Regions from separate parts of the Pseudoalteromonas sp. MMG033 genome, predicted to be linked through region 2. Evidence: predicted binding sites of a transcription regulator. Region 2 holds the regulator's gene; the other holds the start of a gene.
What was found. Region 2 encodes LexA, which represses DNA repair genes until DNA is damaged. Its sites were predicted from a motif close to TACTGTATNNNNATACAGTA; they were not measured.
Positions count from the first base shown of each region.

Region 1 (4,208 bases), 670 kb from region 2:
CAGTGCTGGGTATATCGTTTTTCAAGATTGCTTAACTCTCTTTGAACACCAATCCAAGTGCGTTTTTGGTGATGGCGAGTAAGTAATTTTCCCCACTCCTCATCTGCTTTATTACCTGTCGGCAACCACAAAATGAAGCAGTGTTTTAATGACAATAAATCCCACTTTTCAAGTTGATATTCTCCTTTGCTCGCTCGGCGTCTGGCATTGCTAATCACTCGGCATAATTCGCTGTAAGCGACTTTATTTGGACAAAGTAATACAACCTTGAGCGACTCAAAACGCAGCACACTGCCCACAATCAACTTTAAATTAAGCTCAGTGTTTTTAATTAAGGTATGTGCTCGAACGACTCCCGCTAATGAGCATTCATCGGTGATCGCCAACGCTGAATACCTTAGAAAATGTGCTTGCTTGACAAGCTCTTCAGGGTGAGAGGCTCCCTCCAAAAAAGAAAAGTTGCTCTGGCAAAAAAGCTCTGAGTATTGCATCAGCTAAATATCCCATGTATGAACCAGCGCTTTTGCCTATCTCTGAACACCCATAGCAGTCTAAACTGCATGTCTTGTGCTACAAAATAATCTCGTTCAATGTCATCACCATCCCACCAGCCAGTAGAGATCCGCTCCGGTCCTTGAAGTAAAATCACCTTATCATTGAGCGGTTGAATTTCATTGAACAACAAGTTGGGTCTCAGCAGTGGTGTAGTGTATTCAGATGGCTTTGCAGGCGCTGCATTTAAAACGGGTTCACTTCGGACTGTGGCATACTCAGGGCGAGCATCAGGTGTGGTTTGAATACCAAATACAGACTCTTCGCCTAATTTTGCTTGTAACATAGAGAGCAAACCTGCACGTGTCATAGTGCCGATGCGCTCAGAAAATAAATCATCACTGTGCGCCTGTGGCTCACAGAATGTATCCACCTTTAGAGCCACCGCTTGTAACGGCGCTGATAATTGCGTGCGCGCCAATACCAACTGACATAACTCTTGCCATTTTTTTGCTCGATACTCTCCATGCGCACAGCCGATGGTTAAACAAAGCGGTTCGATATCTCTTTGCATTAATACTAATTCGATTGATGATGTCAGCTTATCGCGCAATTTTAAAAATACTTCTAGCTGTTTTAATAATTTAAATAGAGGCTTTATCAGATGATCAAGGTTTTCTAATTCATACAACAAGGTGACCTCTCGTTCAAATACCTCAGGTGGCTGATAAAACTCGACCGGGTGATGCAGCTTGCCTTGCAGTCGGCCAATATACTGCACCAATTCATTATCAAAACGCCGCCCCAGTTCAACCAAAGGGAGTTCAAAGAGGGCTTGCACTGTGTGTATACCAACTCGATTAAGTTGTTGCTTTTGACGTTCACTCAATGAAAGCGACGAAATAGGTAATTTACCAAGCTCAGTTGCCAGTTGTACCCGGTCGTCACAAAGCCGATTAAAACCCGATTGTGCGAGTAACTGAGCCGCCAGTGGTGAATAACCGAAGCTGTAGTGATACTGAACATTTTGCGTTTCAAGGCGGGTTTTAATAAGTTGCCAATAATGTGCTAAATCAGTATGTAAAGGCAGCATGTTAGACACTTTGAGCAATAAACCACAGGGCGTCGAAATATGAATTTCAGCGGTATCTAAATACAACCACTGAGCCAGCTCTAGCAATCGTTTTTGCTCATAACAGGCTTTAAATTCATACACATTTAATGACGTACTCATTGATGAAGCAGCACCTAGCCCCATCCCTTGCTTCACACCAAGTTCATGAGCTGACACATCTAATTGCACAACCGTATTGTTACTACCGGACACAATAATGGTCGGTGGGAGCTGATCATCTTGAGCTAACAAACCATCTAACTGTAACTGAGGAAAGTGTAAATAAAGCCAAAGCACCGCAATTACCTGCTACCACTGTGCTTAAACGGCAATACCTGCCCATGCACAGATTCAGAATGGCTAACAAGTTGCGGCCAAAGTAATGACCATGCGAGCGTGATATTCGGTTTTGCCCATCCCCCTTTTAACTTATTTACTTTGATATTTAACCCTGCAGAGCTCGGCACCAGCTGCATAGATAAACTGACAGGCAGTGCGCCACCTTGCACCATGCTATGACGTAACAGACAACACATGCTTTGCCCAGTTTGCGCACTCAATAACAAACGTTTTGCTTGATGGATCTGTACTTCTTGGTGCCATAACAGCACACTGCTGCACACGCCACTTTTTAAACATTGCTCAGCCGCCCAAAGTGCTTCAATAGGATCGGAAGTGGTCACCCCCCATATTAATTCTGTGGGTATATTTTGATGTATCAATGCATGTGCATTCACTTTAGCTGGCGGGTTTATCATCACACACAAACGTGTTCGCGAACGAATAAAAGGCAGGAGTAATTGCAGCTCACCAATGCCTGTTTCGCTTTGCATATCCACTACTCCAGGGAAAGGAAATCCACCATCAAGGTGATTATCTAAGGCCTCATAGCCTGTGCTGTGCTTTTCACTCACGCATTGAGACAAAGGCGCGTTATCGGTGCCTTGCCAAACAAGATTCTGATGCTGTAAAAAATCAATTAAATTGGCCATATCACACACTTTACTGTATATATATACAGTATCATAGATCATAACTAAAAGTGCAAGTATGATCATTTTTTATCATTCACCGCTAAACTCAAGTGAGTATCACTGATGTGTAAAGTGGAGATGAGGAGTGAGTATGTGTGGCCGACTCAATATCACTGACGACCCATTTGTGATCCAAGTTCTATTGGATTTAGGCATTGAAAACCCAGCAGAAAAAATACAGTTTTCACGATTCAAACGGGCGACAGATAAGATAAGTATCCTATATCAAGAAAATAATCAGCATCTGCTCAGCGATGCCATTTGGTGGTTGTTGCTATCAGAAACGGCGACAGGATTTAAACCTTCAAAATACACGTCTTTTAACAGCCGATACGATAAGCTCAATGTGAAAGGCAGTGCAGCATACCACTCATATAGGTACCGCCGCTGCATTGTGGTAGCAAAAGGGTTTGGTGAAACCCAATATAGACATGGAAAACCAATCCATTATCATGACTTTCAAGCGCATAATGCGGCATTGTGCTTCGCAGGATTATATAAAAAGTGGCTACACCCAGTGACAGGTGAATACACTTTTTCTTGTTCAATTATCACTCTTCCACCTCACCCAAAACTCACACCATTTCACGACAAAGCCAGCCCATTGATATTGCCTCAACAACCTGAGATCTTAAATAAATGGTTAGATGAGCACTATCATGAAGTCAGTGCTTTTTCTCCTCTACTCACGCCATACCTGCCACAAAAACTGATTGCTCAGCAAATTGATAAACCAAGTTTGTATAACCCAGTCAGCGAAGAAATTATTATCGAACCTGATAGGTAACCCCTATTAACTAAATAAAAAACAGGCTCCTCCACCAAAAAAGCAATACTAAAATAGTATTTTTATTTCAAATTTAAAACTTACCATAAATATTTTATTCAACCTACCGACAAGTGCTTTGAAATTACAACTAAATAAGGAAAGGAAAATGAAAATTAAGCCTTTAGTGCTTGCTTTGGTCAGTATATATAGCTGTCAATCTTATGCTCAATCAGTCGCCCACCTTAACTTTGAACAGTCTCTGGAGAATATAAAAGTAAACTATGGCGATGTGACGTCGATCGCTAGGACAAATACCAACCCTATCTCTGGCGAATACAGCCTACAGGTGAACGCGCACAGTCATTTTGAAATCGAGCGCTCGTTCGAGCTTAATCAAACATTTATACAATCTACGCCATTCAAAGTCAGCTTTGACGTACAGTTACCAGCACTTGCAAGTGCGCAATTTGCTCAAGACATTTTATTCTATACCTCATTTACCATTGAGTTTAGTGATGGCAGCGAAATGCAAGTCTATGGCTCTGACGCACATGTTATTCCGCCACAAGCACAAAGTATTCACTCTTTTGATGCGAAAACCACATTGCCAAAAGACAAAAAAATCAAACAAGTGTCCGTGCAATGGAGCATGCATCTACTCGAAGAAATGCCCGTCATCTTTGATAATATTTCAGCCATATTGGGTGAAAACCAAGGTGAAGCCAGTACGGTGATCACCCACTTCCCAATTCAAGGTGACTTTGAGTCTGCTACACAGGCACAGTTGAATCACCATTTT
Region 1 is NZ_CM170070.1:415,074-419,281, forward strand. It holds gene AC2CZC_RS01875 (error-prone DNA polymerase) at 1-491, opposite strand, end outside; gene AC2CZC_RS01880 (Y-family DNA polymerase) at 491-1,903, opposite strand; gene imuA (translesion DNA synthesis-associated protein ImuA) at 1,909-2,598, opposite strand; gene AC2CZC_RS01890 (SOS response-associated peptidase family protein) at 2,732-3,427, shown strand; gene AC2CZC_RS01895 (hypothetical protein) at 3,576-4,208, shown strand, end outside.
Region 1: a site for LexA is predicted at 2,610-2,629, ahead of imuA (translesion DNA synthesis-associated protein ImuA). Genes of this name have one in related genera too.

Region 2 (4,208 bases):
CTCTTCAAAACGCTCTATGTAAGTGCGTGCCACAACACCCGAAAATGATGCTTTTAAGCTTGTGTAAGACAAGTTGTTTTTTGCATTCGCCAATTTACTTTTTGCACTAGTAAAGTGGGACTGTAGTTGGTCATAGTCAGATTGCGAAATCGTACCGGATTTAATAAGTTGTTTAGCACGCCTAAAATCCGCCTGTGCTTTATTATAATTAGCCTGCGCTTCATCTAAAGAAAGTTTGTATTCTGTTGCGTCTAACTTAGCAATAACATCACCAAGCTGAATTTCTTGCCCCTGCTTTACCAGCAACTCTGTAACTTCACCCGGTACTTTAAATGATAGATCCGCAGAAGAAGCTGCATCGACTACCGCAGGGAATTCCACCAAAGGGCCATCGACTTGTGAAGAAAGCAATAATGTCCTCACTGGACGAAGCTGCTCTGATTGCTCTTGCTCTGATTTTTGCTCTGAACAACCAATTAATGCCAAACAAAATATTGCCATAACACCTAGCTGCTTGCCTTTTATTATCTTCATAAAAGCTCCTTTAGTTTTACTGAACATTACGATGTTGAGTCATCGCAGTAACAAAATTACCTATCCAAACATCGAGTACGGCCTTAACCGTTTCAACATTCTCAGTACCATCAGTCTTCAGTACCGAATCCAATTCTTTATGTGCAGTCATCATCACCACTGGGGCCTTTCGACTCCCTAAATAAAACGCTGACTCAAGTGACACATGTGTTAAAGCCTCGGTTTGCTCTGTCGCAGCCAAGTAAGCTGTTTTGCCCGCGTTATACACTAACCTGATAGGCACAAAGTCTCTCACCTGTAATGAAATGGGTTTAAATTGCACATCTGTAAAAGCGCCTTCAATTGTCAATACAGTGTCATCTACACCTTCGGGTTTTGCTGTTACAACTTTATAGTAAGGGCTCAATTTGATTTGCATTTGCGACTGCATGTAATGACTTAGCTTAGCAACATGCTGAGGATTAATGTTTAAAAACTCAGATTCAGAAGCGTTAATCCACACTTCAAACTGAGGAATATAGAGCACTTCGATTTTACTTAACACTTCTCTATTGAATGTGTTATCAACGAATAAGTTGGTGTCTTCATAGTCATCAGAGGGGAGTAATACATCATAATTGGGTAAAAAGCCTGACCGTGTATTGTTTGAGCTCGAAGCACAGGCGGATAACATACATACCAAAGCCACAATCAATACTACTTTAAACCAAGTCATAAGCTGCTCCATATTCAATTCATTTCCAGTGGTTTTAACACAATCACAAGCAAGCCTCTGATCTCTTTTGAAATCAAATGTAACCTGTGAATACAAATAAATTTAAGTTCTTAAATTAAGACGAATAGCTCAGACTGCGAATCATGGATTTAGTGCAAAATAATTTTTATTTTTGCTTAACAAGCACGTATTCCAAAGCTGATGTTATATTTATGTAACGTAAGTATATGATATGGAAGTATAGTTTAAAAGGGGTCTTTTAATTTATAAAAATGGTTTTGGTGAGATAAGCTGAAATATAATATCTCAGCTTATCAGGCAATCAGCAAAACGTTACAAGTTGCCGCGGATCACACCAACAGCGAGACCTTCAATATTGAAAACCTCTTGCTCTAGGTCAACTTCAATCGGTGAGAAATCTTCATTCTCAGCATGTAAGAATACTTTTTTACCGACTTTTTCAAAACGCTTAACGGTGACGTCTTCCTCAACACGAGCAACAACAACTTGCCCATTATTGGCAACTTGAGTTCTATGAACAGCAAGCAAGTCACCATCCATTATGCCGATATTTTTCATACTCATACCATTAACCCGAAGTAAGTAATCAGCAGGTGGTTGGAACATCCCTGGATCTACTTGGCAGTGATTCTCTATGTGCTCTTGCGCCAAAATAGGCTCACCAGCTGCTACGCGACCTACAAGAGGTAACCCCAGCTGCTCTGGTTCATCCGCTTCCACCAATCGGATACCGCGGCTTGCGCCAGGCACCATTTCAATGACTCCTTTTTTAGCAAGCGCTTTCAAATGTTCTTCAGCAGCATTGGCACTGCGAAAACCAAGAGAATCTGCAATTTCCGCACGAGTCGGTGGCATACCTGTGTCTTTGATAAAAACTTTGATCAGCTCGAATACTTGTTCTTGTCGTTTTGTTAAAGGTCGCATATAACTGGTTTTCCATACAGTGCATTTACTGTGAGTATATACAGTTAAAATTAAATCGCAATGCTAAACCTCTAATACTTGACTGATTCACTAGAACTATTTGGAACAAGGCAGCAACATTAAGAGGGCATCACTTGATCACAGCAAATCATGTTACTCACAATTTTTTCGATTCATTAATAATAAGGCTAAGATAAAAACCTAAATCTGAAGCCACGTAGGACAACAAAAATCTCTAAGCATTTAATGATAATTGATGATCCCATCTAGTACTGAGGCCCTCAAACTTATCTATTAAGTATACAAAACCTCTATAATTTTGACTGAGTAAAGAATAAAAACCAGACTCTAATAAAAACAGAAAAGTGATTAATATCTAAAGTTGAAAACCAACTTTGTTGCAAAATATAAAATAAGTAGGGATTAAGAATTTAAATCGCACTTTATTTATATGAAAAGATAATAATGAAATTTAGAACAGCATTAATATAATAAAAAGTAGTAATAAGATGAGTGTTTAAAAGAATAATAAATTACGTAATAGAGCTACAATTATGTAGCTCATTAAATACAGACTTTAGCAAGCTGAAGTCGTATAAGTACCTGGGCAAGTTCTAGTACCAGTGCACTCCCAAGTCTTGAAGAAGCCGCCTGCAACCTGTGGAGTCATCTCAGCTGGTACGCTAGCTTTATCATGACTAATAAGTTTGATGTTTTTCTTTTTGAGTTTTAATAACATTTTTATATCTCCTTGTTGACACAAATAAACCTAACAGTATTTATTTCTCATTTCAACAAAAATAAATAAATTATTATAGCGCATAATAACTTCTATAAAATCAATATAACCAAACGAAATTAAAAAACGAAAAACATAAAAATATCGTGTTCTTAAAAAGGTAACCAACCTTTAAAAAATATATAAAGAGTATAAATTTATTAAATGTTTTTAGTCTCTCTGAAGCAGATTTCTAAAGTTTAAAAAGGCTCAGGTTGTGACTACATTACATAAGGTAGATACTGTGTAACGACCTAAGCGAAGACTACTTTGTGCCATGCACTTGCACCACACGAGCTTAACGAGCACTAATCTAAGATGTCTCACCATTTGCTAAAAGACACAATAGACTTATCACCAACGCTTACTGTCATTAATGTTTTGCATCTTGTAAGTTGGATGAGCGAAATAATAAATCTATATGTTCAACAAGAAGTTATATTTCGTCGAAAGTAATAGCCATTCTTTGCAAACAATTGCGCTGCGATTCACCAACCTTTGAGCAAAATGAAAGTTTATGATACAACGCGAAACATTGGCATTCTTTTCACGCAAGGTGATTAACGTGCAAAATGTAACGACAGCGAGCGAAGCGAGTACGTTCAATTTGCGCAAGGTGAATATCGTACGAAAGGTTAATGACACAGCGCGAAGCGCTGGCATTCTTTTCGCGCAAGGTGAAATGAGCCGTTTTAGCTGTTGCTGAGGAAATCTTGAGCTTGCCTTGTCGGCGGTGAAGGATATTCCCTTCACCTTGCGCTAATTCGTCTCTTTATCAATGTGCATGACCTCTACAACTTTCGAGACGATTTAGCACGAAAAAACCCGCTGCATTTCTGCAACGGGTTTGACGTACATAGATGTACTAATGTCGAATGGATGAATTAAGTGCAAAGTACAGTGACAAAGAGCGAAGCGAGTACATTTACTTTGCGCAAGGTGAATTGAGTCATTTTAACAGCAGCGGGGTTATTTAATTGGCCCCTTGGTGCGCTACGCAGTAGAATGTCCTACTTTCACATGGGCGAAATGAGAGCGAAGCGAAGCTTCGCAGTTATCGTGTAAAGGGCTAATGACAGAGAACGAAGTGAGTTCATTCTCTTTGCGCAAGGTGAAATAAGCTATTTTAAACAGCGCCGATTGAAGTATTGGCGCGATGGAACCCAGCTTCAGGGATAAATAGACAACGCAGAACTATCTACAAAGAAATAACGTAATGCACTAAAACATATAACC
Region 2 is NZ_CM170070.1:1,088,846-1,093,053, forward strand. It holds gene AC2CZC_RS04980 (efflux RND transporter periplasmic adaptor subunit) at 1-534, opposite strand, end outside; gene AC2CZC_RS04985 (DUF3313 family protein) at 551-1,249, opposite strand; gene lexA (transcriptional repressor LexA) at 1,583-2,194, opposite strand; gene AC2CZC_RS04995 (hypothetical protein) at 2,772-2,933, opposite strand; gene AC2CZC_RS05000 (hypothetical protein) at 3,490-3,678, shown strand.